DNA from 4 places in the Planococcus kocurii genome. Region 2 is predicted to be linked to each of the others. Evidence: riboswitches for the same ligand, from Rfam matches in the RefSeq annotation. Region 2 holds a riboswitch; each other region holds the start of a gene.

Region 1 (7,845 bases), 1.5 Mb from region 2:
AGTAGCCAAAGCGGAATCTTTATATTAGTACCAGGGTACGCCCGAACACGTCCGACAGGGTTAGCTGAAAAGTAATTTTCTAACTCCGCAACTTGCTGGGGAAAATCATCTCCGCTGCTATTCAAATTCCGACGTAACGCATGCGCAGTAGCTTGATCACTACCAGGTGCACGCCCTAGACCTAAATCAATGCGTCCAGGATAAATAGTTTCCAATGTACCAAATTGCTCTGCTATAACAAGCGGTGCATGATTCGGTAGCATAACTCCACCTGAACCTACACGAATCGACTCTGTTGCGCCTGCAATATGTCCAATAAGGACAGATGTCGCAGAACTGCCGATACCCGGCATATTATGATGTTCAGCTAGCCAATAGCGATTAAACCCCAATCGCTCCACATGCTGTGCCAACTCCACACTATTTTTAAAGGTCTGCGCTGTTTCTGCACCTTCGTTTATCGGTGCTAAATCAAGCACCGCCAATGGGATATTTTCAAATTTCTTAATATGCATAATTCCGTTCACTCCTATTCTCTTCCATTGTAGCGATGTTTATCTGAACCGTCCCTTTTTTTGCTCAAGCACCGAAAAGCGCAAGCTGCCATGTAGATTCGACGGGCATAAGACGCTCTGGTGAAGTGGCATGTTTTCAGCCACACAGCCGGAGTGGCTTATGACCCGAGAATCTGGCAGCTGGAGCTGGACAACATGAAAAGTGAAAGTGCCTCGTCAGCTCTGACAGGCATAAGACAGACCAGCAGTGTGGCGTTCTTTGCTACGCAGCTGGGTTGACTTATGTCCCGAAGAGCTAGGCACTTGCAACTGGACACCGAAAAGCGCAAGCTGCCATGTAGATTCGACGGGCATAAGACGCTCTGGCGAAGTGGCATGTTTTCAGCCACACAGCCGGAGTGGCTTATGACCCGAGAATCTGGCAGCTGGAGCTGGACAACATGAAAAGTGAAAGTGCCTCGTCAGCTCTGACAGGCATAAGACAGACCAGCAGTGTGGCGTTCTTTGCCACGCAGCTGGGTTGACTTATGTCCCGAAGAGCTAGGCACTTGCAACTGGACACCGAAAAGCGCAAGCTGCCATGTAGATTCGACGGGCATAAGACGCTCTGGTGAAGTGGCATGTTTTCAGCCACACAGCCGGAGTGGCTTATGACCCGAGAATCTGGCAGCTGGAGCTGGACAACATGAAAAGTGAAAGTGCCTCGTCAGCTCTGACAGGCATAAGACAGACCAGCAGTGTGGCGTTCTTTGCCACGCAGCTGGGTTGACTTATGTCCCGAAGAGCTAGGCACTTGCAACTGGACACCGAAAAGCGCAAGCTGCCATGTAGATTCGACGGGCATAAGACGCTCTGGTGAAGTGGCATGTTTTCAGCCACACAGCCGGAGTGGCTTATGACCCGAGAATCTGGCAGCTGGAGCTGGACAACATGAAAAGTGAAAGTGCCTCGTCAGCTCTGACAGGCATAAGACAGACCAGCAGTGTGGCGTTCTTTGCCACGCAGCTGGGTTGACTTATGTCCCGAAGAGCTAGGCACTTGCAACTGGACACCGAAAAGCGCAAGCTGCCATGTAGATTCGACGGGCATAAAGAAATTTTTCTTTTCCTATCCTCCCTTTACTAATCAAGCTAGTTGCCTACCCACTTCTTATATTTGCATTATTTAAAATTCAACACTTGCTTTCTTTCATTAATTGATTTATGATTAGGAACATCTAAACAGAAACACTAAACTTAATAAGATATTTCTTATCTAGAGAGACGGAGGGATTTGGCCCTGTGAAGTCTCAGCAACCAGTCTGACGAAGACTACGGTGCTAATTCCAATAGGCTTCTGCCTAACAGATGAGAAGAATGCATTTCCGGACAGGGGCTTTCTTCTTTATGAAGAAAAGCCCCTGTTTTCTTATTGAGAGGATGAGTAACATGACAAAACACAGCTTGGAAACTTTATTAGTTCAATTAGGCAATCACAGCGATCCCACAACAGGAGCCGTTAATCCGCCCATTTACTTGTCGACAGCCTACGAACATCAAGGACTTGGCCAATCAACTGGCTATGATTATACGCGCACGAAAAACCCGACTCGCTCTGTTCTGGAAGAAGGATTTGCAGAACTTGAAGGCGCAGATGCTGCATTTGCTTGCAGTTCTGGAATGGCAGCTATTCAACTCGTTTTGTCTCTTTTTCGTCCAGGTGATGAATTGTTAGTACCGGAAGATATTTATGGTGGAACATACCGCCTATTAGATCACTTTGCATCAGCTTATAATATTCACCCCAACTACACCGAGTTCAAAGATGTCCAAGACACAGAACAAAAAATAACCATTCATACACGTGCACTTTTTATTGAAACGCCCACCAATCCACTGATGCAAGAAATTGATCTCGTTGCTTATGCCGCATTGGCTAAAAAGCATAAGCTTCTATTAATCGTCGATAATACATTTTTAACGCCCTTCTTCCAACAGCCCCTATTACTGGGTGCAGACATTGTTATCCATAGTGCAACGAAATATATTGGTGGTCATAATGATGTTTTAGCTGGACTTGTTGCCGCTAAAGGCGATCGCATTTGCGAAAAACTGGCAACATTCCATAATTCGGTTGGTGCCGTTTTGTCCCCTTTTGACTCTTGGTTACTGGTTCGCGGATTAAAGACATTGCCTTTACGGATGCGACAGCATGACGCAAACGCGAAAACCATTGCTGAGTTTTTGTCTCAGCAGTCGTCTGTGTCTGATGTGTTGTATCCTGGAAAAGGCGGCATGTTGTCCTTCCGTTTGCAAAAAGAAGAATGGATAGCTCCTTTTCTTGAACACATTAAACTCATCACCTTTGCGGAAAGTCTTGGCGGTGTTGAAAGTTTTATTACTTACCCCGCCACCCAAACTCATGCAGACATGCCTTTTGAAGAACGGACGAAACGTGGCGTTTGCAATCGGTTATTGCGATTTTCAGTCGGGGTGGAACTTGCTGAAGATTTAATTGCTGATTTAGCACAAGCGTTTTCAGAACTAAATAAGGAGGTAGTTGAATATGACCGATCGCATTGAAACGAAGTTTATTCACTCTACTGGAGTCGACCCACAAACTGGAGCTGTCAATGTACCTATCTATTTATCTTCCACTTTTCACCAACAAAGCCTGGATTCGTTTGGACCGTTTGATTATAGCCGTTCTGGAAACCCCACTCGCCTAGCGTTAGAAGAAACCATCGCTAAGCTAGAAGGAGGCAAGCGTGGGTTCGCCTTTTCTTCAGGGATGGCTGCTATTTCCTCTGCTTTTATGCTGTTGTCTTCAGGTGACCATGTCTTAGTGTCAGAAGACGTTTACGGCGGAACTTATCGTTTTATCACGGAAATTTTGGACAAATTCAATATCGAATATACCTTTGTGAATATGACGGACTTAAACGAAATGGCTAATGCCATCCAGCCAAATACAAAAGTGATTTACTTGGAAACGCCATCAAATCCTGTTATGAATATTACCGATATTGAAATCGCTGCAAAACTAGCGAAAGCCAATAACTGTTTAACGTTTGTTGACAACACCTTTATGACACCGCTTTACCAGAATCCACTGGAGCTTGGTGCAGATATCGTTCTTCACAGTGCAACGAAGTTTCTGTCAGGTCATAGCGACGTCATCGCAGGTCTTGCTGTGACCAAAGATGAAGAACTTGGAAACCGTTTGGGCTTTATCCAAAACACGTTTGGCTCTGTTCTAGGAGCTCAAGATTCTTACCTGTTAATCCAAGGCATAAAAACTTTAGGTGCTCGGTTAGGCCAGTCGTCTCAATCGGCTCGCGTTATTGCTGAATACTTGCAGAACCATCCGTTAATTGAAGAAGTATACTACCCCGGATTTTCGTTCCATCCTGGAAACCCAATTCACGAACGCCAAGCTACAAATGCAGGAGCGGTTCTATCATTTCGTTTAGCTGATAAAAAATCCGTTCGTATATTTGTCGAACATCTGAGAATTCCGGTGTTTGCAGTTAGTTTAGGCGCAGTCGAATCGATTTTGTCCTATCCTGCAACGATGTCTCATGGCTCAATGCCTCCAGAAGAACGCGAAAAACGTGGAATCACCGACGGCTTGCTACGTTTTTCTGTCGGCTTAGAACATTGTGATGATTTGGTGCAAGATCTAAACCAAGCACTATTACAAGTAGCCCGTCGAAAAGGATTAAGCATCGCAAATTAAAGTTCCTTCTATAGAAAGAACTTTTGTTCTAAGAAACCCTCTTGCCTCATCTGGCAAGAGGGTTTCTTATGAATAGAGAACTCGATTTATCTTGCAGTCCTCTATCAAATTCTTCTTGGCTTTAAGCTATCTCTTGTTTTTCGCTCATTTCCATTTCTGCAACAACAGGGAATCGCAAATGAATAATGATTGGTAATTACTCACTCATTTTTTAGACACAATTATTAAAAAAACAAGAGATTCTATTGATAATGATTGACATTCTCAATTGGAACTTTATAATTGATGATGAGAATGATTTTCATTTGAAATCTCAATTACACATTAAGGGGAGAGACATCCATGAACAAACTTTTTTATCTGGTTATCGCTTTATTAGTTCTTGTTTTAGCTGCATGCGGAAGCAATGATGCATCCGAACCGGCAACAGATGCACCTGAAGAAACAGCTGAAAGCAAAGAAGTTAATTTATATACGGCAAGACATTACGATGTAGATGATGAATTATACAAAAAGTTTGAAGAAGAAACCGGTATTAAAGTAAATCTAATTAAAGGTGACGCAGATGAGTTGCTTGAGCGCATTAAGCGTGAAGGAGATGGCACTGAAGCTGATTTATTCTTGACTGCAGATGCTGGACGTTTATACCGTGCTAAAGAAGATGGCTTGCTACAGTCCGTATCAAGTGACATACTAGACGAACAAATTCCTGAAAAATTCCAAGACACAGACCAAATGTGGTATGGCTTAACAAAACGTGCACGTGTACTTGTCTACAACAAAGAAACTGTAAAACCTGAAGAATTATCTACTTATGAAGCTTTGACAGAAGACGAGTGGAATGGCCGTGTATTGATTCGTGGCTCTGAAAATATTTACAATCAATCGCTACTTGCTTCGTTTATTGAAATAGAGGGTGAAGAAAAAGCGAAAGAATGGGCTGCAGGCCTAGTAAATAATTTCGCACGTGATCCTGAAGGCGGAGATCGGGACCAAGCTAAAGCAATCGCTGCTGGAGTTGGCGACGTTGCTATTATGAACAGCTATTATTTTGGACAAATGTTGAACTCTGAAGATCCTGCTGAAGTAGAAGTAGCAGAAGGACTTGGATTGTTCTTCCCGAACCAAGATACGACTGGTACTCACGTGAACGTTAGTGGTGCGGGTGTTGTGAAAACAGCTAAAAACAAAGAAAATGCTATAAAACTTCTTGAATTCCTTTCTGCACCTGAAGCACAAGGAACGTTTGCAGAAACAAATTACGAATACCCAGTAAATGAAAAAGTCGAACCTTCTGAGTTACTAACATCATGGGGTGAATTTAAAGAACAGGACATTCCGCTTTCTGCTTTAGGAGACAATAATGCGAAATCAATTCTGATCTTTAATGAAGTCGGCTGGAAATAATGAATATGCTGTGCCCTTGCTGTATGTTTACAGCAAGGGATTTCTGGCGATTGGAGAAGGTGGCTTAACCATGCAAAGAAGATTAGCTAATATAAATATTTGGACGGTTGCAGCCATCGTCATTATCGCTGCATTGTTTTTACCGAATTTAACGATTGTGACAGGTCTTTTCACCCCCTCTAACGAGAACTGGGCACATATGAAAGAATTTGTCCTTTGGTCGTTTGTAAAAAACTCCTTAATACTCGTTGTAGCCACCGCTGCTTCAACAATTTTTATCGGTCTAAGCTTAGCTTGGCTGATTGCCCAGTATCAGTTCCCTTTCCGACGATTTTTAAAATGGGCACTGATTCTCCCCCTCTCAATCCCACCTTTTATTGGGGCCTACACGTACCACGGGATTTTTAATTATACGGGTGTGATTCAGACAACACTCCGTGAGCGCTTTGATATGGAACTAAATCCAGCATATTTTGACATCATGAACTTGCCAGGTGCTATTTTCATTTACACGGTTTTCTTGTATCCCTATGTTTACACCATCACACAAGTTTTTTTGGCACAGCAGTCGGCTTCACTCATTGAAAGTACACGATTACTTGGCAAAGGCCCATGGCGAACGTTTTTCCAAGTAGTCGTTCCGATATCGCGGATTTCGATTATCGCAGGTGCTAGTTTGGTCGTCTTAGAAGTATTAAATGATTACGGTGTAGTGAAATACTACGGCATCCAAACCTTTACAACAGCGATTTTTCAAACTTGGTTTGGCTTAGGCGACATCGAAACATCTATTAAACTAGCCGCTTCTTTAATGGGATTTGTCATTGTTATTCTGCTGATTGAAAAAATTCTGCGCGGCAGACGTCAATATAGCTACGCTTCTACAAAAGTCAGACCGCTGCCACTTGTTAAATTAACCGGTTGGAAAGCTGTTGCTGCTGCTAGTTATGGCTTCGCTATTTTGGCTTTAGGTTTTTTCATCCCGGTTGCGCAATTGATCGACTGGACCATTTTAACTTTTGGAACCATTCCATTAGATGAATTTATGTCCTATATAAGAAATTCTGTTTTCGTAGCCGGATTCAGCGCTGCAGTCATTATCGTTTTCGCACTGATTGTCGGCAATTTTGCCCGCCTCGTTCATGGCAGACTTGCTAAATTATTGCCCAAACTAACAGTTTTAGGTTATTCTATTCCAGGAGCTGTTATTGCAGTTGCCGTAGTAACTGCTTTTGTTTCATTAGATGAATTTTTAGCACCACTATATAAACTAGTTGGTATGAACACGACACTTGTACTTAGCGTGAGCATCATCTTGCTCGTCACAGCTTACATCATCCGATTTTTCGCCATTGGCTACAGTTCCATTGAAACGGGTTACGACAAAATCGGCACCGACTTCCAAGATGCTTCTCGCCTTCTTGGAGCCGGACTGACAAGAACCTTTTTTAAGGTAGACATGCCAATGATGAAAGGTGCCATCATTAGTGGATTTATTCTCGTATTCATTGACGTATTAAAAGAAATTCCATTGACTTTAATTTTGAGACCCTTTAATTTCGATACACTTTCTACAAAAGCTTTCCAATATGCCAGCGACGAAAAAATCATGGAAGCATCTCAAGCTTCTTTGCTGATTGTTGGTATTAGTGCCTTAGCAATTGTGGTCTTTTATAAGTTTTTGGAAAAGGAGTTGGATTAATATGTTCGTAACCATTGAAAATCTTTGCTTTTCTTACCCAAATACAAAAGCTGTAGCACTTGATAATTTCTCTTTAGAGATTGAAAAAGGAGAGGTCATTTCCATCCTTGGGCGAAGCGGTAGTGGAAAAAGCACTGTCCTTCGCTTACTTGCAGGGCTTGAAAATCCTTCAGTTGGAAAAGTGACGATTCAAGATCAAGTTCTTTGTGATCAACATACTTTCGTTCAACCTGAAAAACGTGGCATCGGCATGGTATTCCAAGATTATGCACTTTTCCCTCATATGACGGTTGCCGATAACATTTTATTTGGACTGTTCCGCATGAAAAAAGCGGCCAAGCAAAAGCGGCTCCAAGAAGTCTTGGAACTCGTGGAATTACAGGGTTATGAAAAACGTTATCCGCACCAATTAAGTGGTGGACAGCAGCAGCGTGTTGCGATTGCTAGAGCGCTCGCGCCAAATCCACATCTACTATTACTCGATGAACCCTTTAGTAATTTAGA
Region 2 (7,845 bases):
TACATCAATGCCCGCTTCTTTAAAGTCTTGCGCGGTGATGACCATTTGCTTCGCCGACTTAACGAGTAACCCCGACAAGCCAATCATATCTGGTTTTTCTTTTCGAATTACTTCGATCAAGGTAGCCGGCGTCACTTTAATCCCAACATCAATCACTTTAAAGCCGTTATTGCTTAAGATAATTTCCACTAAGTTTTTACCGATGTCATGAACATCGCCTTTAACAGTAGCCAAAACGATTTTCCCTTTTCCAGAATCGTCTTCTTTTTTCTCCATAAACTGCTCAAGAAATGACACGGCTGCTTTCATGACGCCTGCACTTTGCAGCACTTCCGCAACAATTAATTGGTTGTCATTAAACAAGCGCCCTACTTCCGCCATACCTTTCATCAACGGTCCATTAATGACATCAAGCGGTTCATCATACATCTCTAGTGCTTTTTCCAAATCTGGAATCAACCCTTCTTTTGTTCCTTCTATAATATAGTAAGCGAGTCGATCTGGTACTGTTTTCGGAATATCATCTTCTGTTTTTTCTTTTTTCTTATCGCGGTAAAAAGCCGTAAAGTCAGCTAAAGTTTCATCTGTTGTCGTAAACAGCAATTCATTAGCCATATCGATTTCCTGTTTTGGAATGGATGCATAACGCTCTAACTTTTCCGTATTGACGATGGCATAGTCCAAACCTGCCTGCGTGCAATGGTACAAATACACGGCATTTAACACTTCACGACCAACCGGTGGTAAGCCGAATGAAACGTTACTAACACCTAAAATCGTCAATGCGCGTGGCAGTTTTTCTTTAATTAACCGAATACCTTCAATCGTTTCTACTGCAGAACCAATGTATTGCTGATCGCCCGTACCGACTGGGAATACCAGTGGATCAAAAATGATGTCTTCCGGTGCTAGCCCCCATTTATTGACCAGCAAGTCATATGACCGTTCGGCTATTTCCAACTTACGCTCACGCGTGACCGCCATCCCAACTTCGTCGATTGTACCCACAACGACTGCCGCACCATATTTTTTCACGAGTGGCATCACCGCATCAAAACGCTCTTCTCCGTCTTCTAGATTAATTGAGTTGATAATCGCTTTTCCTTGTGAAAATTTCAATGCGACTTCAATCACTTCTTCGTCTGTAGAATCGATAACGAGCGGTACTTTTACTTTTTTGACGACTTCTTTCATGAATTTTGTCATGTCTTCAACTTCGTCACGATCCGGATTTGCTAAACAAATATCAATAACGTGCGCTCCGTTTTTCACCTGTGCGCGAGCAATTTCAGATGCTTCTTCAAATTGGCCATCGACTATTAATCGTTTAAATTTACGAGAACCAATAACATTCGTCCGCTCTCCGATAAACAAAGGACGCATCGTTTCGTCGTATTGCAAAGGCTCAATTCCAGACACGACATGACCGCGCTCAACAGGGTCTGGTTTTCTCGGTGGCAATCCGTCCATAGCCAAACGCACTGCTTTAATATGTTCCGGTGTGGTCCCGCAACAACCACCGACGACGTTCAGCCACCCTTTATCTGCAAAACCTTTTAATTTTTTCGCAAGTGATTCGGGTGTTTCGTGATAATGACCGTCTTCATCTGGCAAGCCTGCATTTGGGTAACAACTAACATAGCCGTCCGACAGCTCTGACAGCGAACGAATATGGTCTGTCATAAATTCTGGACCTGTTGCACAGTTTAACCCGACGGATAGCGGCTTGACATGTTCAATGGAAATGTAAAACGCTTCAATGCTTTGACCGGCAAGTGTCGTCCCCATCGGTTCAATCGTTCCGGACACCATAATCGGCAATTCGATTCCCGTTTCTTCAAAAGCTTGTTTAATGCCAATTGTCGCCGCTTTCACATTCAACATGTCTTGACTGGTCTCGAGCAAGATGAGATCTGCTCCGCCTTCAACAAGTGCCTTGGCTTGCACGTAAAAATTTTCCAGCATGACATCAAATGTGACGCCACCCGTTACAGACAAAGTTTTCGTTGTCGGTCCAATCGCACCTGCCACAAAACGAGGCCATTCCGGGGTGGAAAATTCAGCAGCCGCTCGTTTCGCAATTTCGACTGCGCGTCTATTAATATCCGCCGCTTGGTCACCGATTCCGTATTCGTCCAAAACAATCGGTGTACCTCCAAATGTATTGGTGCAAAGAATATCGGCTCCAGCTTCAAGATAAGCCGTATGGATATTTTGAATAACATCCGGTCGGACAATGTTCAAGTATTCATTGCAGCCGTCAAATTCTTCTCCGCCAAATTCTTCAGGTGACAGATCGGCATTTTGAATCATCGTCCCCATCGCTCCGTCGATAATTAAGATTCTTTTTTCAAGCTGTTGTTCAATAAGATGTTTGGACATGGCTGCGATCGCTCTCTTTCTGTTGATCTAGTTGTCGAATATACCGAATCAATTCCACGGTCATGTCGTAACGGACAAACGGTGTGATCAAGTAAATACCGTTGAATAGCTCTGCTGCTGTGTCAATCAATTCTTTAGCGATTTGAATGCCTTCCGCTGTTGCACGGTCCTTGTCATCTCCACATGCACGCATGCGTTCAAGTGCGTCTTCTGACAACTTGATACCCGGCACTTCATGATGCAAAAATTCAGCACTGCGAATACTAGTCAACGGCATTACCCCAATAAAAATGGGCGTATTCAAATGCTTTGTCGCTTCGTACATTTCAATGATTTTTTCTTTTGTGTATACGGGCTGCGAAATAAAATAATCCGCTCCGCTTTCAATTTTCTTCTCAAGTCTTGCTACGGCTCGGTCAAGCACGCGAACATTCGGATTGAACGCTGCAGCGACAGAGAAATTAGCTTTTTTCCGTAGCGGTTTACCAGAAAACGAAATGCCTTCATTTAGTTTTTTGATCAATTGAATCAATTCCATACTGGACACGTCATAAACGCTTGTCGCTCCTGGGAAATCTCCAACTTTGGTCGGATCGCCCGTGACAGCGAGAATGTCGTGCATACCGAGTGCATCGAGTCCCATCAAATGTGACTGCAAACCAATTAAGTTGCGGTCGCGACACGTAATATGAGCGAGCGGCCGAATTTTTTCTGTGTGCTTGAGGATCGAGCCCATTGCCATATTACTAATACGCGGCGACGCTAATGAATTATCGGCCATGGTGACAGCATCCACACCTTCTTCATGCAAAGCGACAGAGCCTTCAAGAAATTTTGTGACGTCCAAATGACGTGGCGTATCGAGTTCCACAATAATGGTTCGTTGTGTTTTCGCTTTTTCGTGAAGCGGCTTTACTTCTAGCGCTTCGGCCTCTCGGATGACAATCGGCTTTCTTTTGGTTACTTCTTTATAAAAAATCGGCGGTAACTTACCGAGGTGTTTTTTCACCGCTTCAATATGCTTTGGTGTTGTACCACAGCAACCGCCAATCAAGCGAACGCCTTCTTGTCTTAACAATAAAGCAGCACGTCCGAAATAATCTGCTTCTGATTCGTAAACAATCCGCCCATCTTCTACGTCAAGCAGGCTAGCATTTGGGTATGCAGAAAGAAAAGCTTTTTCGGGTAAGGTTACTTCTTCAAAAGCTTGAATTGTATGATGCGGTCCTAGACGACAATTGACACCAACAATGTCTGCTCCAAGTGATTCTAGTTGATGCAAAGCGTCATTCAATGACATGCCGTTTTGCAAAATACCCGGGTCATGCATCGATACTTGTGCAATCAATGGGGTGTCTGTGATGCCTTTCAAATGTTTAACAGTTGCTGCTAATTCTTCAAAATCGTAATAAGTTTCGAGTAGTAGGCCGTCGGGATCGCCCGCAAGCAACTGACTCGCTTGCTGGTCGACCATCGCAATGATTTCCTGCAAGGTGGCGTCACTTTTACGAATTCCGCGAATGCCGCCAATCGTTCCAAAGACAAATTGACCACCCGGTGCTGCTGCGCGTTTCGCAATTTCAATAGCAGCTTTGTTGATGTCTGCAACTTGTTCATCTAATCCGTAACGAGCAAGTTTGAGTGCATTAGCCCCGTACGTATTGGTTTGAATGATATCTGCTCCAGCTCTGATATAGTCTTGATGAATCTTTTCGATTACTTCCGGGCGCTGTAAATTCAATTCCTCGTTGCAATACTCAATGCCATACGAATACAGCAAGGTTCCCATGCCACCGTCCGCCGTCAAAATTTTCGTCTTCAGTTCATCTAATAAACCCATCTACTCAACCCCCTATATATACAAAAAAAGCCTCCATGAAAAAGAAGGCTTTACGATATCAAACTCGTTCCTTTTCATCTGTCAGGCAATCTCTTGCCTGCTGGATTTAGCACCTGACCTTTCGGCTGGTTGCTGAAGCGTCATAGGGCCAGTCCCTCAACTTCTCTCGATAAAGATTCACTATTCAGTTTTAGTATTCTTAGTATAGTACAGGTATCTATTGGTCAGGTCAATATATTTTGTTAGAAAAAAATGAACTTTCTGTGAGTTTCTTTAAAAACAGAATCCTTTTATTCTTTAGAAGCTGTTAACGGTTTTTCGCCGCCCCCCTATTCTTTCTCATCTCTACATCTGTTTATTTATTGTACAAACCATTTCAGTAAATACTGGATCAGTAAGTAAATCAGCAGAAGAGTTACATGCTTATTCATAAGGACAGTAACATACAGTCACTTGGAAAATGTTCGATCAAAAACAATGGCACCTTTATGTATATTATGAAAATGTTCTAGGCTTCTGGCCGATCAGAATCCAGTTATGTATGCACTTGGTTTAGCCAAGACACTTGGGCAAAACCCTAACACCGCTGCCACTTCATCAGCTCGCTTGCGACTCAAAAAACCTATCTGGATTAAAAACTTCCGACAGGTTTTTCTATAAGTATACTGTCTTCTTCTTCTTTAAAAAAGACTTTGCAAATCCTTTACCGGCCGAGCGTCTGCTTGTCCTTCGTAACTAATAAATTCAATTTCTCCAATGCGCATGCCAGCATTGTATTCCCCGATAACTGTATCCAATAGAATAAAAGAAGCCGAGATAAATTCATCTTCATTTTCTTCAGTAAAACCTTTAATGTAAAGAATTAAATTCACTTCGTCGTTGGCGTTATCTTTTTCAAAAGTACAAAAGATGTCTTCCCATGCTAATTTAATATCGCCATACTCGATCGATACCTCTTCGTCTTGTCGCTGGCGAAAGGCGATAATCGTAAACGATTCAAATTCTGGAGCCTGACCAACTAGATCAATGACGTCATCAAATGCCTCAACCATGCCGTCCGCACTGATGATGAATTGTCGTTTGTCGTTAATTAAACGTTCACTAAGTTCAAACGCCAAATGTTTGTTAACCTTGTGCAATTTCTTTTCCAATTGATTTAATAGTTTGCTTCTACTCGACTCATCCAAGCGACTATAGACCTCTTTATTGTCTGCAAACCATTCCCAAAAAGCCGCCACTTTATTTTTTCTCTTCGGCAACCAATTCATCCTGCTATCCCCTTTGCACCCATCTATGATTTCTTCTTTCTATCATATCATTTTCACACGAAAGGGATAGTTCTTTTTATCCATGAAGAAAGTCTGCTTCTAAGCTATCCAGTCTACGACAATAAAAAAAACCTATCCACAAATCAGTAACGCTGACTCGTAGACACGCTTTTTTTATTTTCTGAATCTGATTGCTAATCCTTTTAAGAAGTTGCGTGCATAGCGATCGCCGCATTCTTTGTAATTTTTATGGCCAACTTTTCGGAGTAACGCTCCAAGTTCACCTTTTGTTACCGTAACTCCAGCTAAATCCCAAATCTCCAACATGTCTTCACTCGTTAGCTGTAAAGCAATTTTCACTTTTTTCAGCAGTAAGTTGTTAGAACGTTCATTGGTCACTGCAGAAACTTCAGTTTGCCCAGGTTTGGGCTCTTGACGTCCTCTTTTGAAAACGATAAATCCATTTAAAAAAGATTCAAATAGAGCGTCTTCTGCTTTAATATAGTCTTCTTCCCGGTCAATCCAAATACGATCTTCCTCTTCCTCTTCGCTATCTGGGGTTTTTGTCAGCACTTTTAATACTTCATCTTTGCTAAGTTCTATACCACCCAATTTGAAAATTTCGACCATATCCCTGTTTTTTATATCTAGTGCATAACGCAGTCTGATCAATAAATCGTTATTATCCATCTTTTCTTCCTCCTGTAGCTTGCTCATTATCGTCGTTATCCGAAGTCGATTCAATTCTAATGATAGCACATAATCCCCGGGTCATCGCACTTACGCGAAGACAGCAAAAAAGACAGGATTAAAACACTGTCTCGTGGTTTTCTTTATTTTTTACTTCTTTTAATTGTTCGACTTTCTCTTTCATATCTTGAATAATGTCCAAAGATTCTTTATCGTTCGTCGACTCTTCATAGAAAAACTGCAAATCTCGCTCCATATCTGCCAGACGTTCATTATAGTGTTTCAGTTTTTCGGCGATAATCAAACGCTTTGCTTCTTCTATACTCTTCATCTCTTGTTACCTCCACTTCGACAATCTACGAACAAGCTTTCCCCTTTATTCCCTACTTCTTCATGCTTTAATCCTTTTTTTGTGACAGTATTATGTCTGCACGAGCTTCAATAAAGAAGGAAAAGTAACGAATACATCTCTTTTGCCCCAGGCCCCTTTCTTTAATTGTCAACTAAGTTTACGATTTAAAGCATGTGTGCTATACTAGAATTAGTTGAGATACATTTTAGGAGGAAAAAAATGTTTACCATTGGAGATCACATCATTTATTCCACACATGGCCTATGTAGAATTAACGATATCCGTGATGAAACAGTTTCAGGTGTCACAAAGAAATATTATAAATTGCATCCTTTAGCGAATACGTTAGTGACCATCACTACGCCTGTCGATAACGATAAAGTCGTGATGCTGAAGCTTCTCCAAAAAGAACAAGCACTCGAAATCATTGAAATTTTTAAAAAGCCTGGAGTAGAGCCCGATCAGTCAACTGCTAAAGCGTTACAGCCTAAGCTCATTAATACAGGAGACCGCATGCAAATTGCGGAAATTGTTAATACGCTAATGCGCAAAAAGTTTGATACGCAGCTTCAGAAAGAAACTTTCTACGCGCATGACTATAAACTGATTAACAACACACAGATCATGCTCTTTAAAGAACTTGCTCACGCAATGGACACGAGCTTTGAAGAAATCAATCAAATGATTAACGACCTGATCACAGAAGATCAACCGTCGTCGACTGTTAACTAGACTAAAAAAAGATCTTGTTTCATCAATAAATTGATGAAACAAGATCTTTTTTAACATCCAAACTATATTCCCCAATCGGTCTTTAAAAGATCTTTGAGCATTTTCATTTGATCAGCACCAATTTTTTCTGCAATTTTATGTTCCAACTGAATTTTCAATGCTTCGTTTTTTTCGTAGTATTCTTCCCCTAACGTCGTGAGTCGAATGCATTTTTCTTTTTTATTGTTCTCAACATTTTGTACTTCTACCAATTCTTTAGTCACCAAGTTTTTAATGAATTTATGGATGGCCTGGCGAGAGATGTCTACATTTTTGGTAACATACGAAATAGTGGGCTGCTTTTTATAAATGCGTGCCATAATCTGCCATTCAGAGTTTGAAATGTGGATGTCACTCGTGTCATTCCATGCACGCTCTGAAATTCTCTGTGTTGAAATATGGCGTTCGCTCAATAAATCAATCAACTCTAAATTCTGCAATTCCACGTACGGGGTCAAACGGTTCACTCCAATCATTTGCTTCGCCATTTAATATACCGATTCTATCAGATGAAGTCAATTTGTGAAAATACTAGCGATTCC
Region 3 (7,845 bases), 640 kb from region 2:
TGCGTTTCGCGGCTAGATATCCGCCTTTTAACGCGCCATGCTTTTCGACAGCTTCAATGCCGTAATGCGAACATGTTGGATAAAATCGACAGCTTGGGGGTGATAAAGGAGAGATGAATCGTTGATAAAAACGGAACATCCGTAGTAAAGTCGTCTTCATAAAATTTCAACTCTTTTCGCAGAATTACTTCATATGTTTATTGTAGGGGCATCAGTGGTATAAATAAAGTATATGAACTTATCAAAAAAATGGAGTGTGATCGGAAATGTCAAACGAATTAAACCAAGAACTAAACGTACAGGTGGCAACATGGTCTGTTGCTTATACAAAATTACATAATTTCCATTGGTATGTAAAAGGCCCTTCGTTTTTTACATTGCACGTAAAATTTGAGGAATTATACAATGAAGCGACATTGCATATGGATGAGATTGCAGAACGGTTATTAGCGCTTGGTGGAAAGCCGGTCGCTACAATGAAAGAACAGCTAGCGCTTTCTGTGATCGAAGAAGCGAATAGCAAGGAGTCGGCTGAGGAAATGGTAGATACTGTTGTGAGTGATTACGATAAAATTATGAAATCACTGAAAAAAGGAATGCATTTGGCAGCTGAAGATGGTGACGACATGACAGAAGACATGTTGAATGCCATTCATCAAAACCTTGAAAAACATTCTTGGATGTTATCAGCATTCTTGGGCGAAAAGAAGTAAGATAGAATTATACAAGCGTACACTGAAATTTAGTGTACGCTTTTCTTATGGCATTGAGGTGAAAAAATGCATTATCGAGACTTGAACGGCTACTTATGTGAACTATCATTTGAAAAAAATAGCTTTTCTATTGAAAGTAGACATGTATTGGTAATCTGTAGCGATAACGGAAAGTGGGTACTGACCAAGCATAATGAGCGAGGGTTAGAATTTCCAGGTGGCAAAGTAGAAGTGGGGGAAAGTTTACAGGAGGCTGCCAAGAGGGAAGTTTACGAAGAAACTGGGGCGCATATCAAAAACTTAGACTGGTTTGCTGAATACGTGGTGTATTCAGAGAAACCGTTTTGCAAAACGGTTTTTGTCGCAGAGGTAGAAGGAATAGACCGAATTTCCCTTCTTGAAACAGAGGGAATCGTCTTGTTAAAAGAATTAAAGACAACTAGCCACTTTAGTTTTTTAATGAAAGATGAAGGAATGAGTAAAATAATAGAAAAGGTGAAGCAGCTTGAAAAATGGAACGATTAGATCGAAGAGACCTTATCCATCGCCGAATCCACACGTTCGGTTATCAGAAATTGTTTACTGGTCAGAAGGATTACGCGTAAAAGGAATGCTAGCTGAACCGAAAAAAAGAGGAAGCAATAGTGGCATCTTGTATTTAAGAGGAGGCATTCAGTCGATTGGGATGGTACGTCCTGCACGAATCGCTCAATTTGCCGCACAAGGCTTTGTGGTGTTTGCTCCGTATTATCGAGGCAATCGAGGCGGTGAAGGCCGTGATGAATTTGCAGGAGAGGACAGGTGGGATGCCGTTCATGCTGTCGATGTTTTAAAAAAATTCAGTAATGGAAATGTCCACTTACTGGCATTTTCACGAGGCGGGATTATGGCATTATGGACAGCTATTTTGCGTCAAGATATTAGGTCGGTTGTTACATGGGCAGGTGTTACAGATACGGTATTAACGTATAAAGAACGTCCGGATATGCGTCGCATGATGAAGCGACTTTACGGAGGAACGCCGAACACCGCTTTAACTCAATTTGAAGAGCGCAACCCATTATTGCGGATTGAAGAAAATACTGCGCCCGTTTTGATCATTCACGGTTTACTAGATGACAATGTCTCACCCGGACAAGCATATTTGTTAGAAGAGGCATTAAAGTTAAAGGATCAGCCGCATGAAACATGGTATTTTCCAGATTACACGCACTTTTTTCCACCTGCAGCGAATTGGAAAACAGTCAAAGCAGTTTGTCTGTGGATGAGAGAAAAAGAAAAGTAAAAAAACCCGTTCGGAATAAAATCCGAACGGGTTTTTGCAAGATTATTTTTGAGTTGGTCCGCCTAGCACGCTGATTTCAGGTGCGACAGTGCCGAACTTTTTAAAGTTTTCTTGGAATTCTTGCGCCAATTCATTTGCTTTTTGGTCATAAGCTGCTTTGTCTGACCATGCATGGCGTGGGTTTAATACTTCACTTGGAACTCCAGGTACTTCAGTTGGAATTTCAAAACCGAAGACTGCTTCTTTTTCAGTTGGCACTGTGTTTAATTCGCCTTTGATCGCAGCGCGAACCATTGTGCGTGTGTAAGAAAGTTTCATACGGCTACCGACTCCGTATACGCCACCAGTCCATCCAGTGTTAACGAGGAAAACTTGAGCGCCGTGCTCGTCGATTTTCTTACCAAGCATTTCAGCGTAAACTGTTGCGTGCAACGGCAAGAAAGGTGAACCGAAGCATGTAGAGAATGTTGCTTCAGGTGAAGTGATTCCGCGCTCTGTTCCAGCAAGTTTCGATGTATAGCCGCTTAAAAAGTGGTACATTGCCTGTTCTTTTGTTAATTTACTGATTGGAGGCAATACGCCAAATGCGTCAGCAGTCAAAAAGACAATTGTTTTCGGATGTCCTGCAACAGAAGGGTCTACAATATTGTCGATTGCTTGCATTGGGTATGCTGCACGTGTGTTTTCAGTTAATGAACCGTCATTATAATTTGGAATGCGTGTTTCAGGGTCCACTACTACGTTTTCAAGTACTGAACCAAAACGGATTGCGTCGTAAATTTGTGGTTCATTTTCACGAGACAAATTAATCGTTTTAGCGTAGCAACCGCCTTCAATGTTAAATACGCCGTTATCTGACCAGCCGTGCTCATCATCACCGATTAGTTTGCGATCACCGTCAGCTGATAAAGTTGTTTTACCTGTTCCGGATAAACCGAAAAATAAAGTTACGTCGCCTTCTGGACCAACGTTTGCTGAACAATGCATAGGTAAAATTCCTTTTTCAGGAAGTAAGTAGTTCATGATAGAGAAAATTGATTTTTTCATTTCGCCAGCGTACTCAGTGCCGCCGATCAAAATAATGCCTTGCTCCATCGATACAATGATAAATGTTTCAGAAGCTGTACCATCAACTGCAGGGTCTGCTTGAAAAGTCGGAGCGTACACAACTGTGAATTCAGCTTCGTGTGTTTGCAATTCTTCAGCTGTAGGCCGGATGAACAATTGGTGAGCAAATAGATTATGCCATGCGTATTCATTGATTGTTTGGATGGGCACACGTGATTCATGGTCGGCTCCGGCAAATCCTTTGAATACATAAAGCGCATCTTTGTCTTTAAGGTGCTTAATCACTTTAGCGTAAAGCTTTTCAAATACTTCGCTTGAAATCGGACGGTTCACATTGCCCCAGTCGACTTTGTTTTTAGAACTTTCTTCTTCCACCATGTATTTGTCTTTCGGTGAGCGGCCAGTATATTTTCCTGTTTCCGCTGTTACAGCACCTTCCCGAGTTAATACTGCTTCTTTGCGGGATGTTGCCGCTTCCACTAATTGTGGCACTGATAATTGAACATGCACATTTTGGCCAGTCAAAAGATCTTTTAAATCGTTTGCAAAGTTCACTGAAGTCATATATATGTACCTTCCTTTTCTGTTATTCCCATAATGGGGAGGATGTATATTCGTTCATTAGTATAACACATTAGCTTTATTAGTCTACACTAATCCACTGGGGAAATTAAAAAATATTAGAGGATAGCTCCGACAATACGTAGAATTATTTCTATAATTTCCAAATAGTACTGATGCCTTTTAAAGCGGTTTTCTACAGTGTACAATGGCTTTGTGTGAACAGAGATATTACTGAATAGTTTGGTTTTTTACTTGCGGGAATCTAAAGTTTGGTAGAATAGCATAATCAAAAAATCATTGTTTTTATTTGAAGAATGTAATTTTATTTTCGAAAATTGTTGACATCGCTTTGCTAATTCCGTATGATGAAAAATTGAACGGATACTCTTATTCCGAGCTGGTGGAGGGGGCAGGCCCTATGAAACCCGGCAACCTGCTGCTTTTGCAGTGATGGTGCCCAACCTGACACAAGGTGCACAGACCTTGGATGATAAGAGTGAAAGGTGCTAATGATGATTCTTCCTTTCCTCATGACGAATGAGTGAAGGGATTTTTTTGTGAAATGCCCTTAATCCTCGTGTGAAAGGCCACAAACGGCTTGAAGTTCAATCCAGATTGTCTGGAACGGACTTGACATGGGAAACGAGTACCGTATCAATTTCGAGAGCAATCTCGCAGGATATAAGGAGGAACATTTTTTGAAAAACCGTCGATTATTTACATCAGAATCAGTAACAGAAGGACATCCAGATAAAATTTGTGATCAAATCTCAGATGCTATTTTGGATGCCATTTTAACCGAGGATCCAAATGCACGCGTTGCGTGTGAAACGACCGTTACGACAGGACTCGTTCTAGTAGCCGGAGAAATTACCACTTCTACGTATGTGGATATTCCGAAAGTCGTTCGACAAACAGTAAGAGAAATTGGCTATACGCGAGCTAAATATGGTTTCGACTCAGAAACAAGTGCAGTTCTTACCGCAATCGATGAGCAATCACCGGACATCGCTGCTGGAGTAAACGTAGCGCTTGAATCACGCGAAGGCCAAATGACAGATAAAGAGTTAGACGATATCGGTGCAGGTGACCAAGGATTAATGTTTGGATACGCAAACAACGAAACAGAAGAGTTAATGCCATTGCCGATTTCATTGGCACATAAATTGGCACGTCGTTTGGCTGAAGTACGCAAAGAAGAAATTCTTCCATACTTGCGTCCAGATGGCAAAACGCAAGTGACCGTTGAATATGACGAAAACAACAAACCACTTCGTGTGGATACCATTGTTATCTCAACTCAACATCATCCAGAAGTAACGTTAGAACAAATTCAACGTAATATTAAGGAATACGTCATTAACGAAGTTGTTCCAACAAAGTGGATCGATGAAGAAACAAAATATTTTATCAATCCAACTGGCCGTTTTGTTATCGGTGGACCTCAAGGAGATGCAGGTTTAACTGGACGTAAAATCATCGTAGATACGTACGGTGGTTATGCTCGTCACGGTGGCGGCGCATTCTCAGGGAAAGACGCGACAAAAGTTGACCGTTCAGCGGCTTACGCGGCACGTTATGTTGCAAAAAACATTGTCGCAGCTGGCCTTGCAGATAAGTGCGAAGTGCAACTAGCTTATGCAATTGGTGTAGCACATCCTGTATCGATCGCATTTGATACGTTTGGAACTGGCATCGTTGATGAAGACACATTAGATGATTTGGTACGCGCAAACTTTGACTTGCGTCCTGCTGGAATCATTAAAATGTTGGATCTACGTCGCCCGATCTACAAGCAAACGGCAGCTTACGGACATTTTGGCCGTACGGATGTTGATTTGCCGTGGGAACGTACAGACAAAGCAGCGATCTTAAAAGAACAAGCTGGCGTATAAGTTAACAAAACGAAAAGGACGACTAGGCAGTGATGCCCGGTCGTCCTTTTTTATTGTTACTTTTTTTGGAGTGATTTATAATAAGCTGCTTTTTCTGCATACTCTCGAACAATACGTTCCATATCTTCTTTATCGTCTTCACGAAGTTCGCGGACGACTTTCGCGGGGCGTCCGAGTGCTAGCATGCCAGGAGGGATAACTTTTCCAGGCGGTACGAGACTACCCGCACCAATAAATGCGCCTTCTCCGATTTCAGCGCCGTCAAGAATAATCGAACCCATGCCGACGAGAGCACCTTTACGAACATTGCAACTGTGAAGTGTAACTTGATGGCCAATGGTCACGTCATCTTCAAGAAGCAAGGTTTTACCCGGGCTTTGATGAAGCATGCAGAGGTCTTGAATGTTGACTTTATCGCCAATAATCGTCGGAGAGACATCCCCGCGAATCACCGTATTAAACCACACAGAAGAGTCTGTGCCAATTGTCACATCACCAGAAATTGTGACGTAGTCTGCAATGAAAACAGATGGATCGATTTTAGGGAATTTGTCTTTAAATGGATAAATCATAGCAAAGCTCCTTTAAACAAGATAAGATATTCTTAATCGTAACAAATCAAATCAAAACGTCAAATTAACAGACAACATCAAGAATTGATTAGCAGGGAAAGGAAGTTGGATTATGTGGAAATGGCAGGCTGAAGGATCAGCAAAGGCAGTAGTTGTGTTCATACATAGTGCGTATGAACAACACCTGCGCTATGCATGGCAAATTGAAAAATGGCGATCGGCAGGATTTGACGTATATACAGGAGATTTACCGGGCCATGGCAAAAATGCGGGAGCGGACAAAGTTCACCGAGAATCGTTTGATGACTATGAACAGGCAGTAAATGAGTTGCTGAGACTGTCGTCAGAAAATGAGTTGCCAGTATTTGTCATTGCCCATGGACTGGGCGCAACCATTGCGATGAATGTCTTAGGGAACCGGAAATTCAATGTAGCCGGAGTTATTTTTACATCGCCTTGGTTGCAGTTAAAAAAATTGCCACCGAAAGCGCCAAACGCATTTCCGGGAGTTGCGCAATTGACTGGCCGCAGAAAGATGGATCACGGCATCGAATTACGCCACCTGACACGCGATCGTTTTTCCTATAGTCAAGAAACCGAAAGCAAGCGGTATCAAACGGTTATTACTGCAAGTTGGTATAAAGAAGTGCAGAGTTATATGAAAGAAACGGCTGCAAGTATTGACAGGTATCCGCAGATTCCGACTTGTTTGTATACAGCAGAGCGAGATTTGATTGTTGAGAAAGAAGTAGCTCGTCAATGGTTACTAAAGCAACAACTAAACGAATTCAGCTACAAAGAATGGAAATTCTGCTATCACGATATTTTCCAAGAACCTGAAAAAGAAGAAGTCTTTCTAGCAGCGCAGGCGTTTATCCATACAGTTTTGCGCTCTGTCGGTTACTTGGTTGAAGAATAAGCTGTTTGTTTTTTTGTAAAGGAGAGAATTTTTATGGCATTAAAGTATAGCCTATTAGACCAATCACCAATTTCAGAAGGCAGCACACCGCAGGAGGCATTAAAGCATACCGCCATTCTTGCACAACAAGCTGAAAATTGGGGTTATACACGCTTTTGGGTGTCTGAGCATCATGATGCAACAACGCTAGCCGGATCTTCTCCAGAAGTGCTGATTGCGCATCTAGGAGCTGTGACTCAAACAATACGGCTAGGTTCTGGTGGCGTCATGCTGCCACATTATGCTGCTTTTAAAATTGCGGAAAACTTCAAATTGCTGGAAGCCTTATATCCTGGAAGAATCGATGCAGGAATGGGACGAGCACCTGGTGGTATGCCACGTGCTTCTTATGCATTAAATGAAGGGAAAAAGCGAGACAGTAGTCTATTTCCTAAACAAATAGACGAGCTCTGTATGTACTTAAACGATGCTATTCCAGAAGACCATCCATACTTTGGCATGAAAGCAACGCCGGTTACGGTAAATACGCCACCCATCTGGATTTTAGGATCTAGTGAAAATTCAGCACGGCTAGCAGCTGAAAAAGGATTGCCTTATATGTTTGCTCACTTTATCAATGGAGAAGGCGGCCAAAACTTTACGAAAGAATACCGAAAACAGTTTAAGTCAATTGATGGCAGTAAACCTTATGTCGGTATTGCCATTTTTGTAGTCTGCCAAGAAACACCTGAACTAGCAGAGTGGATCGCCTCTTCTTTAGATTTATCATTATCCATGAGTGCGCAAGGGATGCCCTCAAACGGCACACCGCCACCTGAAAAAGCAAGTG
Region 4 (7,845 bases), 1.0 Mb from region 2:
GTAATATGTGTCTGGTTTGGGTTTTCCGAGAAGAACTGTTGGCGTACTTTGAATAGTTCTTCATTAATCAAATCATTGATAGACACAGTTTGCTGTTTCCCGTGACACTTTTTATATTTTTTGCCACTGCCGCATGGACATGGATCATTTCTTCCTACCATTCTAATCACCTACATTTTTTATTGAGTGTAACATAAAATTGCGATGGGCTCAAAAGTCTGACGATTCAGACGCCAGTATGGTCCTTGGAAATAGCAGATATACATGATGATTGTGCTTAGAAAAATGAGGTGGAGTCCTTTGTAAGTTGATGACCTTTTTGAACAATAGGCAGTATGACAACTACTAGAAAGTATGCACGAAGCTGAAGGCGTATTATAATACAGTGAGTAACGACAAGCAGGAGGTGACAATATGTATACAGATCCAGTAAAAGAATCGATTTCCTGGATGCGCGTCATTTTAGTAACGGTACTTATTGTCTTGCTATCTCGGCATTTTCTGTTTGAGCCGGTAGCTGTTCATGGTGAATCGATGATGCCTACATTTGAAGAAGATGACAAAGTTGTATTAGCGAAAATATACACAATAGAAAATTTTGATATGATTGTTTTCACTGCACCAAATGACGTCAATTTCATTAAACGTGTGATTGGTGTACCAGGAGATGTCATTTCGATGGTGGACGACCAATTGTATCTAAACGGTAAAGCTCAAGTTGAGCCCTATTTAGAAAACAACTTAAAAACTGCGAAACAGCGTGGAATGATTCGTTTAACTGAAGACTTCAAGGAATTCACTGTACCTGCGGAATCTTATTTTGTCTTAGGAGATAACCGCTTAAACAGTACGGATTCAAGGATTTTAGGATTTATTTCTGAAAAATCTATTGTCGGAGAAGTGAAAATCAGAATTGCGCCTTTTAGCCATATGGGTATCGTAGAATAAAAAACAGTCACGCTAAAACTTAAAAAGACAGCGACCCTTTAACACGGATTGCTGTCTTTTTTGAGTTTAAAATAGTGCTAGTTTATCAATACGGTCCATTGCCTCGATGATTCGGTTTTCATCAACCAATAACCCAACGCGAATAAATCCTTCTCCGCTATCACCAAAACCGCTGCCAGCTGCGACTGAAATAGCTGCCTTTTCAAGTAAAAAATCAGCAAATTCGATACTGGTGAAGCCTTCCGGCACTGGCAGCCAAGCAAAAAAAGAGCCTTGAGGTGCTTCGATATTCCAGCCAATACGCGTGCATTCCTTTACGAGCACATTACGTCGCTTTTCATACAAATCTACCAAATCGGCTACGCATTGTTGATCCGCATTCAAAGCTTCTGCAGCAGCTAATTGGACAGCAGGGAACAAACCGGCAAATAAATGATCTTGGATTAGATTTAAAGCTTCAATCATTTTCGAATGCCCCACAGCAAAGCCAATTCGCCATCCCGCCATATTATAAGTTTTCGATAACGTATACATCTCAATCCCAACTTCTTTGGCACCTTCAGATTGCAAAAAGCTTACCGGTTTTTTTCCTTCAAATCCTACGGCGCCGTATGCAAAATCGTGAACAACAGCGATGTTATGGTCTTTTGCAAAAGCGACGGTGTCATCAAAAAATTCTTTATTTGCAACGGCGCCTGTCGGGTTATTGGGGTAGTTCAAATACATTAATTTTGCACGTGAACAAACAGTTTCTGACAAGTCATTAAAGTCTGGTAAATAACCATTTTCAGGGTGGAGATGCATCAATTCGTAGTCAATATTCGCTAATGGAGCACCGGAAAAGTTGTCAGGATAGCCCGGGTCCGGCAGCAGCAAAAGATCTTGCGGATTAAGCAATGCCAAGGGCAATTCAACAAGTCCAATTTTGGTTCCAGCCAAAATGGCGACCTCTAAATCAGGATCAATGTCTACACCATATTCGCGTTTATAGAAATTCGCAGCAGCTTGACGTAATTCTGAAATGCCGCGGAAAGGTGAGTACTTATGTGTCTTCGGATCAGCCGCCGCCGTTTGTAATGCTTTAATAATATGATCGGGTGTTGGTTGGTCGGGATTACCTTGTCCGAGATTGATGACATCGCGTCCTTCAGCGACGGCTTTGCTCGTTTTGGCAACTAGTGAAGCAAAAAACTGAGTAGGTAAGTTTTGTAAGCGATTTGAAAAGTCCATAAAATTCTCCTCATTTTCGAAATAATTGCACATCTACTCCGAATCTTATAGAATTTAGATTAGCTTGTCTACTGGAGGAGAAAACATGAAAATTGCATGTGTTCAAATGGATATCATATTCGGAGAGCCCGAACAGAACTATCAGCAAGTCATAAATTATTTAACGGAGGCAGCCGCTAACGGAGCGGAGACAATTGTTTTGCCAGAAATGTGGAACACGGGATATGCACTGACTGAGCTTGGTACTTTAGCAGACAGCACTAACCAAACTGTAGAGCTACTGAAAAGTTTTGCGAAAGAACATGCTGTGAATATTGTCGGAGGTTCTGTTTCAACACAGAAGAATAACGGCTTTTATAATACGATGTATGTCGTTAATAAAAACGGTGAACTTGTTTCAGAATACGACAAAGCACATCGTTTTGGTTTAATGGATGAGCATATTCATCTTGAAGAAGGCGATACACTTGGGACGTTTAAACTGGACGGCACTGTTTATGGCGGAGTTATTTGCTATGACATTCGTTTTCCTGAATGGATTCGTGCACAAGCACTAAATGGAGCGAAACTGATCTTCGTATCAGCGGAATGGCCAGAAGCGCGAATTGACCACTGGCGTATTCTTTTACAAGCTCGTGCAATTGAAAATCAGTGCTTTATCGTTGCTGTGAATCGCGTCGGCAGCGATCCGAAAAATGTATTTGGCGGCAGTACGATGGTCATAGCTCCTTGGGGAGAAGTTCGCTTGGATATGCAAAAAGACGAAGGCGTGGGGTATGTGGAAATTGATTTGGACGAAGTAGAGAAAGTCCGAAAACGGATTCCGGTCTTTGATGATCGTCGTGAAAAATTGTACGAAACATTTAAAATTTGATTGACACTCTGAATCTATGTCTGTAATATGAAATTCAATCTAATATACTAACTTATCAAGAGAGACCGAGGGGTAGGCCCTATGACGTCCGGCAACCCCCATTTGGGAAGGTGCCAAGTCCTGCGGAATGTAAAATGTTCCGGAAGATAAGTCGAGAAAATAAACTTTTCGATGCCTCTTTCTTGATGAAAGAGGCATCTTTTTGTTGCCAGGAGGAAGCCATGATACATATTCAGAACTTAACAAAAACATATACCACTAAACATGGCACCGTTACTGGAGTCGACAATATTTCTTTGAAAGTAGGAAAAGGTGAAATTTTTGGGATTGTTGGTTATTCAGGAGCTGGTAAAAGTTCGCTGATTCGCTGCATCAACTTGCTGGAACGACCGAGCTCTGGCAGTGTCGTAGTCGATGGCAAAGACTTAACGAAGTTGAGCAGCAATCAATTAAGAAAAGCGAGATTGAAAATTGGTATGATTTTCCAACATTTTTATTTGATCAGCCAGAAGACGGTTTATGACAATATTGCTTTTGCACTTCGGGCAGCAGGTACACCTACGAAAGACATTAAAATCCGCGTAGAAGAGCTATTAGAAATGGTCGGCTTGTCAGATAAACGGGATGTCTACCCTGCACAGTTGAGTGGAGGTCAAAAACAGCGAGTTGGTATCGCTCGAGCATTAGCAAACAACCCAGCAGTCTTGTTGTGTGACGAAGCGACATCCGCGCTCGACCCTAATACGACGTTATCTATATTGCGGTTATTAAAAGACATCAATCGTAAATTGAAAATTACAGTTGTACTAATTACGCATGAAATGAACGTAGTTAAAGAAATTTGCGATCGAATGGCGATCATGCAAGGCGGACGTGTCATTGAAGAAGGACAAGTTTACGATATTTTTGCAGATCCTCAAAAGGAGCTAACGAAAGAATTTATTTCTAGTGTCGTATCCTTTAATGTTCCAGTACATATTTTGAAAGAATTTAAAGGAACTTTAGTGAAAGTGCTGTTCAAAGGTGGCGTAGCAGGCGAAGGCGTCATTTCCGATATGCTGCAGAACTTTTCGGTAAAAGGCAACTTTTTGCACGGAGCTATCGAGTACATTCAAGAACGACCGCTTGGCGTCTTTATTATGGAGTTAAAAGGCGCTGAAATGGAAGTTATGGAGGCATTGAAGTATTTGGAAAACAGAGCAGCAATCGTGGAGGTGATATCGAGTGGAAATTGAATGGGGACGAATTATTGAATTATGGCCAGAAATACAAACAGCATTTTTCCAAACATTAATGATGATCGGCATCTCATTATCGGTATCATTGATTGTCGGTTTGCCGCTCGGAATTTTGTTATTCATAACCGATCGCGGTCTGTTTCTTGAAAATCGATCGGTAAACTCGGTAGTGGGCTTTGTTGTAAACATTGTACGCTCTATTCCCTTTATCATTTTGTTAGTGGCACTTATTCCGTTAACGAAATTTATCACAGGAACAACAATTGGCCCGGTTGCGGCCAGTGTATCACTATCTGTCGCAGCAATTCCTTTTTTCGCGCGCATTGTAGAAAATTCACTTCGCGAAATTGACAAAGGAGTTATCGAGGCAGCTATTGCAGTAGGAGCTACACCATGGATGATCATTACAGGTGTGCTGCTGCCTGAAGCAAAGTCTAGTATTGTTCAAGGCGTCACATTGACCATCATCAGCTTAGTGGCCTATTCTGCTATGGCAGGTGTAGTAGGAGGCGGAGGTATTGGAGATTTAGCTATTCGCTTTGGTTATTACCGATATGATAACACCATCATGATTGTGACTGTTGTTATTTTAATTCTGCTGGTTCAATTGGTTCAACAGGCAGGCGATTATACGGCGAAAGTCATCGATAAACGATAAGGGGAGAGCAAAATGAAAAAACTAGGATTAATAGTAGCAGCGAGCGCATTGGCTTTGGCAGCATGTGGTAGTGGAGAAGAAAGTAAATCAACAGGAGAAACTTCAAAAGATATTAAATTAGGTGCTACTGCGGGGCCATACAGTGATATGTTGAGTAAGGCAATTGTGCCTGGTTTAGAAGAAAAAGGGTATACGGTAGAAATTGTGGAGTTTAGCGATTACATTCAACCAAATATCGCACTTGACGGCGGCGATATTGATGCCAACCTATTCCAGCATACAATTTACTTAGAGAATTTTGAAAAAGAAAACAATATGGATTTATCAGGTTTAATCGTCGTACCAACAGCGCCAATGGGCCTTTATTCCAATCAATTTGACGCGTTAGAAGATATCGAAGACGGTGCGACTATTGCCATTCCTAATGATCCTGTTAATGCAGCACGTGCTTTACAAATTCTCGAAGATCAAGGCCTAGTCGAAGTAGACCCAGAAGTGGATGATTTAAAGATTTCCGAAAGAGATGTTATTACAAATAAAAAAAACCTAGTATTCCAGCCAATCGAAGCTGGGCAATTGCCACGTGCAGTTGAAGGATCTGATTTATCCGCTGTTCCTGGAAACTTTGCACTAGCAGCTGAAATGGATCTACTGGATGCACTAGCACTTGAAAATATGCCTGACCAATACCGTAATGTAGTAACAGTGAACGCAGAGAATGAAGATAGTGATTTTGCTAAAGATTTAATAGAAGTTGTAGAATCAAAAGAATTTGAAGCTGTAATCGATGAAGAATTTGTTGGTTTTGGTAAGCCTGAATGGCTGGCTAAATAAACAATGAATCTAATTGTATGAAAGCTTCTTCACGTTGAATTAGTAAGACCAGTACAACTAGAAAGCCGCTCCAGATGAAAAATCTGAAGCGGCTTTCTTCTATATATATGGGAAGAAATAAAGAACACAAGCAAACGAAAAGTTAAATGCTCAAGAAATCTCTTTAACCATATGATGAAAAGGCTCACCAATAATAGTCCAAGGTTCGGCAATAGAATAGCCTAGACGTTTGTAAAGACGAATCGCCCCGTCTTTATCAATATCAACGTTTAACGAAAGTTTGCCTCCTCCTTGAGAAGAAACCAGCTCCTCCGCAAATTGGAAAAGTTTTGAGCCAATTCCTTGGCCTTGATAGGAAGAATCGACTGAAACAGTGTCGATATACCACTCGTCGGTATGAGCTTCTGGCTCAATTGAACGATTGTGCCCTTGTTTTTTCAGTTGATCAGCCAAGTAGCGATCTAGTGCTTCAGCTTGATTGCCGTGATAAAGCACCAAAGTGCCAGCAATATTGCCATCTACTAATGCAACGTATGTATAACGGTAGCTATGACGTGTATTTTCTCCACGAATCATATCCTCCACTTTTTCAAGTACCGCTGCTGATTCTTTTTGTGCAGTCATGTGATTTGCGATGTCTCCAATCGCATTGATAATGAGTGGTGCGACTTTTTTTGCGTCATCGGGTTGCGCTTGTCGTATAATAATATTCATGTAGTATGCCTCCTGTTACTTGATTAAAACCTGCTTAGACTGAAATAATAGATCGTAGAAGTGTAAAAGCTGAGCTATAGAGAAGTAGTTCAACATATAGTATATCAATGAAGGCGTTTATTAACACGAAGGGGGTCTACGGATGGTAAATACGAAACATGTGCTGACATACGGAGATACATTTGTGGATTATATAGCGACCAATGCCGCGAATGATACTTTCGAACGTCATCTTGGTGGAGCTACCGTGAATGTGGCTGCAGGCGTTAGCCGTTTAGGTGTGCCGTCAGGATTTATTACAATTACAGGAGACGACGAGACTTCTGCTTTTGTACGAAACGAATTACTGAAGGAGGGCGTAGATTTAACTTATGCCATCAAGGTACCCGAAAAGAGGGTGAGTGGTGTTTACATTCATTTGACGCCTGAATTTGATCGTGTGTTCTCAGCATATGTTAACAAAACTCCTGATCTTCAAGTAGCGAGCGATGAACTAAAACCAAAAGCTTTTGAAAATGCTAGTGTATTCCATTTCTGTTCAGGAACTCTTTTTCATCCTAAAGCAAGAGCCACTACTCAAAAGGCATTAAAACTAGCAAAGGAATATGATGTCCTTTGTTCATATGACGTTAATATTCGACCATTGCGCTGGGAAAGCGAAGACCTTTGCCGCAAAACCATATTGGATTTTCTTTCATCGGCAGACATTGTTAAACTAACGACAGAAGAACTTGCCTTTTTAATGGAAACGGAACGAATGGAAGATGGGATTACCCAATTATCCCATAATCATATTCCGTTGGTTTTTGTTACAGATGGTGAAAATGGCACGTATGCCGTTTGTAAAGATCAAACCTTTCACGTACCGGTTATTCCTGTGCAACCGGTAGACACAACAGGAGCGGGTGACGCCTTCATGGCTGGTATTCTCAGATACATCCATTTGTTTGGATTGCCTAAAACACATCAGGAAGTGATTCGCTGTACTGACTTTGGTAATAAAATGGGCGCACTTTGTACGACAAAAACAGGTGCGTTAACAGCAATGCCGCGTATTGAAGAGATTGAGAAAAATAAGGATTAAGAAGGAGAAACTTTATGACTTTGCATAGTTTTCATTTAAAAGCAGATTGGCCGGGTCTACGCAACGACGTAGGAGATATTGAAGTAGGCGGATTAAAAACTCAGATATCGATTCCACCGGAAATGGATGGCCCCGGAATCGGCACAAATCCTGATGAAATGTTGTTGGGTGCCGCGGCTACTTGTTACATTATTACACTTGCCGCTATGATGGAGCGCAGCAAGGTAGAAAAATCTTCTTTAACGATGGAATCAGAAGGTATTGT

Evidence for each region. Region 2 has a riboswitch for S-adenosylmethionine ahead of AUO94_RS05765 (bifunctional homocysteine S-methyltransferase/methylenetetrahydrofolate reductase). Riboswitches for the same ligand answer to the same signal wherever they lie in the genome.
Region 1: linked by a shared signal. The riboswitch ahead of AUO94_RS13230 (methionine biosynthesis PLP-dependent protein) and the one ahead of AUO94_RS05765 (bifunctional homocysteine S-methyltransferase/methylenetetrahydrofolate reductase) in region 2 are both predicted to bind S-adenosylmethionine.
Region 3: linked by a shared signal. The riboswitch ahead of metK (methionine adenosyltransferase) and the one ahead of AUO94_RS05765 (bifunctional homocysteine S-methyltransferase/methylenetetrahydrofolate reductase) in region 2 are both predicted to bind S-adenosylmethionine.
Region 4: linked by a shared signal. The riboswitch ahead of AUO94_RS10855 (methionine ABC transporter ATP-binding protein) and the one ahead of AUO94_RS05765 (bifunctional homocysteine S-methyltransferase/methylenetetrahydrofolate reductase) in region 2 are both predicted to bind S-adenosylmethionine.

What each region holds. Positions count from the first base shown of each region.
Region 1 is NZ_CP013661.2:2,718,358-2,726,202, reverse strand. It holds gene AUO94_RS13235 (LLM class flavin-dependent oxidoreductase) at 1-515, opposite strand, end outside; SAM riboswitch class I at 1,763-1,868, shown strand; gene AUO94_RS13230 (methionine biosynthesis PLP-dependent protein) at 1,943-3,076, shown strand; gene metC (cystathionine beta-lyase) at 3,060-4,232, shown strand; gene AUO94_RS13220 (Fe(3+) ABC transporter substrate-binding protein) at 4,575-5,639, shown strand; gene AUO94_RS13215 (ABC transporter permease) at 5,710-7,341, shown strand; gene AUO94_RS13210 (ABC transporter ATP-binding protein) at 7,343-7,845, shown strand, end outside.
Region 2 is NZ_CP013661.2:1,175,518-1,183,362, forward strand. It holds gene metH (methionine synthase) at 1-2,382, opposite strand, end outside; gene AUO94_RS05765 (bifunctional homocysteine S-methyltransferase/methylenetetrahydrofolate reductase) at 2,363-4,222, opposite strand; SAM riboswitch class I at 4,294-4,398, opposite strand; gene AUO94_RS05770 (hypothetical protein) at 4,903-5,490, opposite strand; gene AUO94_RS05775 (YehS family protein) at 5,665-6,180, opposite strand; gene AUO94_RS05780 (hypothetical protein) at 6,299-6,511, opposite strand; gene AUO94_RS05785 (CarD family transcriptional regulator) at 6,752-7,264, shown strand; gene AUO94_RS05790 (MarR family winged helix-turn-helix transcriptional regulator) at 7,327-7,791, opposite strand.
Region 3 is NZ_CP013661.2:535,098-542,942, reverse strand. It holds gene yidD (membrane protein insertion efficiency factor YidD) at 1-160, opposite strand, end outside; gene AUO94_RS02735 (Dps family protein) at 267-713, shown strand; gene ytkD (RNA deprotection pyrophosphohydrolase) at 780-1,238, shown strand; gene AUO94_RS02725 (alpha/beta hydrolase family protein) at 1,219-1,998, shown strand; gene pckA (phosphoenolpyruvate carboxykinase (ATP)) at 2,041-3,630, opposite strand; SAM riboswitch class I at 4,015-4,127, shown strand; gene metK (methionine adenosyltransferase) at 4,329-5,525, shown strand; gene AUO94_RS02710 (gamma carbonic anhydrase) at 5,582-6,097, opposite strand; gene AUO94_RS02705 (alpha/beta hydrolase) at 6,210-7,016, shown strand; gene AUO94_RS02700 (LLM class flavin-dependent oxidoreductase) at 7,050-7,845, shown strand, end outside.
Region 4 is NZ_CP013661.2:2,202,048-2,209,892, forward strand. It holds gene AUO94_RS10835 (SEC-C metal-binding domain-containing protein) at 1-161, opposite strand, end outside; gene lepB (signal peptidase I) at 415-948, shown strand; gene AUO94_RS10845 (pyridoxal phosphate-dependent aminotransferase) at 1,015-2,178, opposite strand; gene AUO94_RS10850 (carbon-nitrogen family hydrolase) at 2,264-3,052, shown strand; SAM riboswitch class I at 3,102-3,205, shown strand; gene AUO94_RS10855 (methionine ABC transporter ATP-binding protein) at 3,274-4,287, shown strand; gene AUO94_RS10860 (methionine ABC transporter permease) at 4,277-4,948, shown strand; gene AUO94_RS10865 (MetQ/NlpA family ABC transporter substrate-binding protein) at 4,961-5,782, shown strand; gene AUO94_RS10870 (GNAT family N-acetyltransferase) at 5,933-6,496, opposite strand; gene AUO94_RS10875 (carbohydrate kinase family protein) at 6,639-7,580, shown strand; gene AUO94_RS10880 (OsmC family protein) at 7,595-7,845, shown strand, end outside.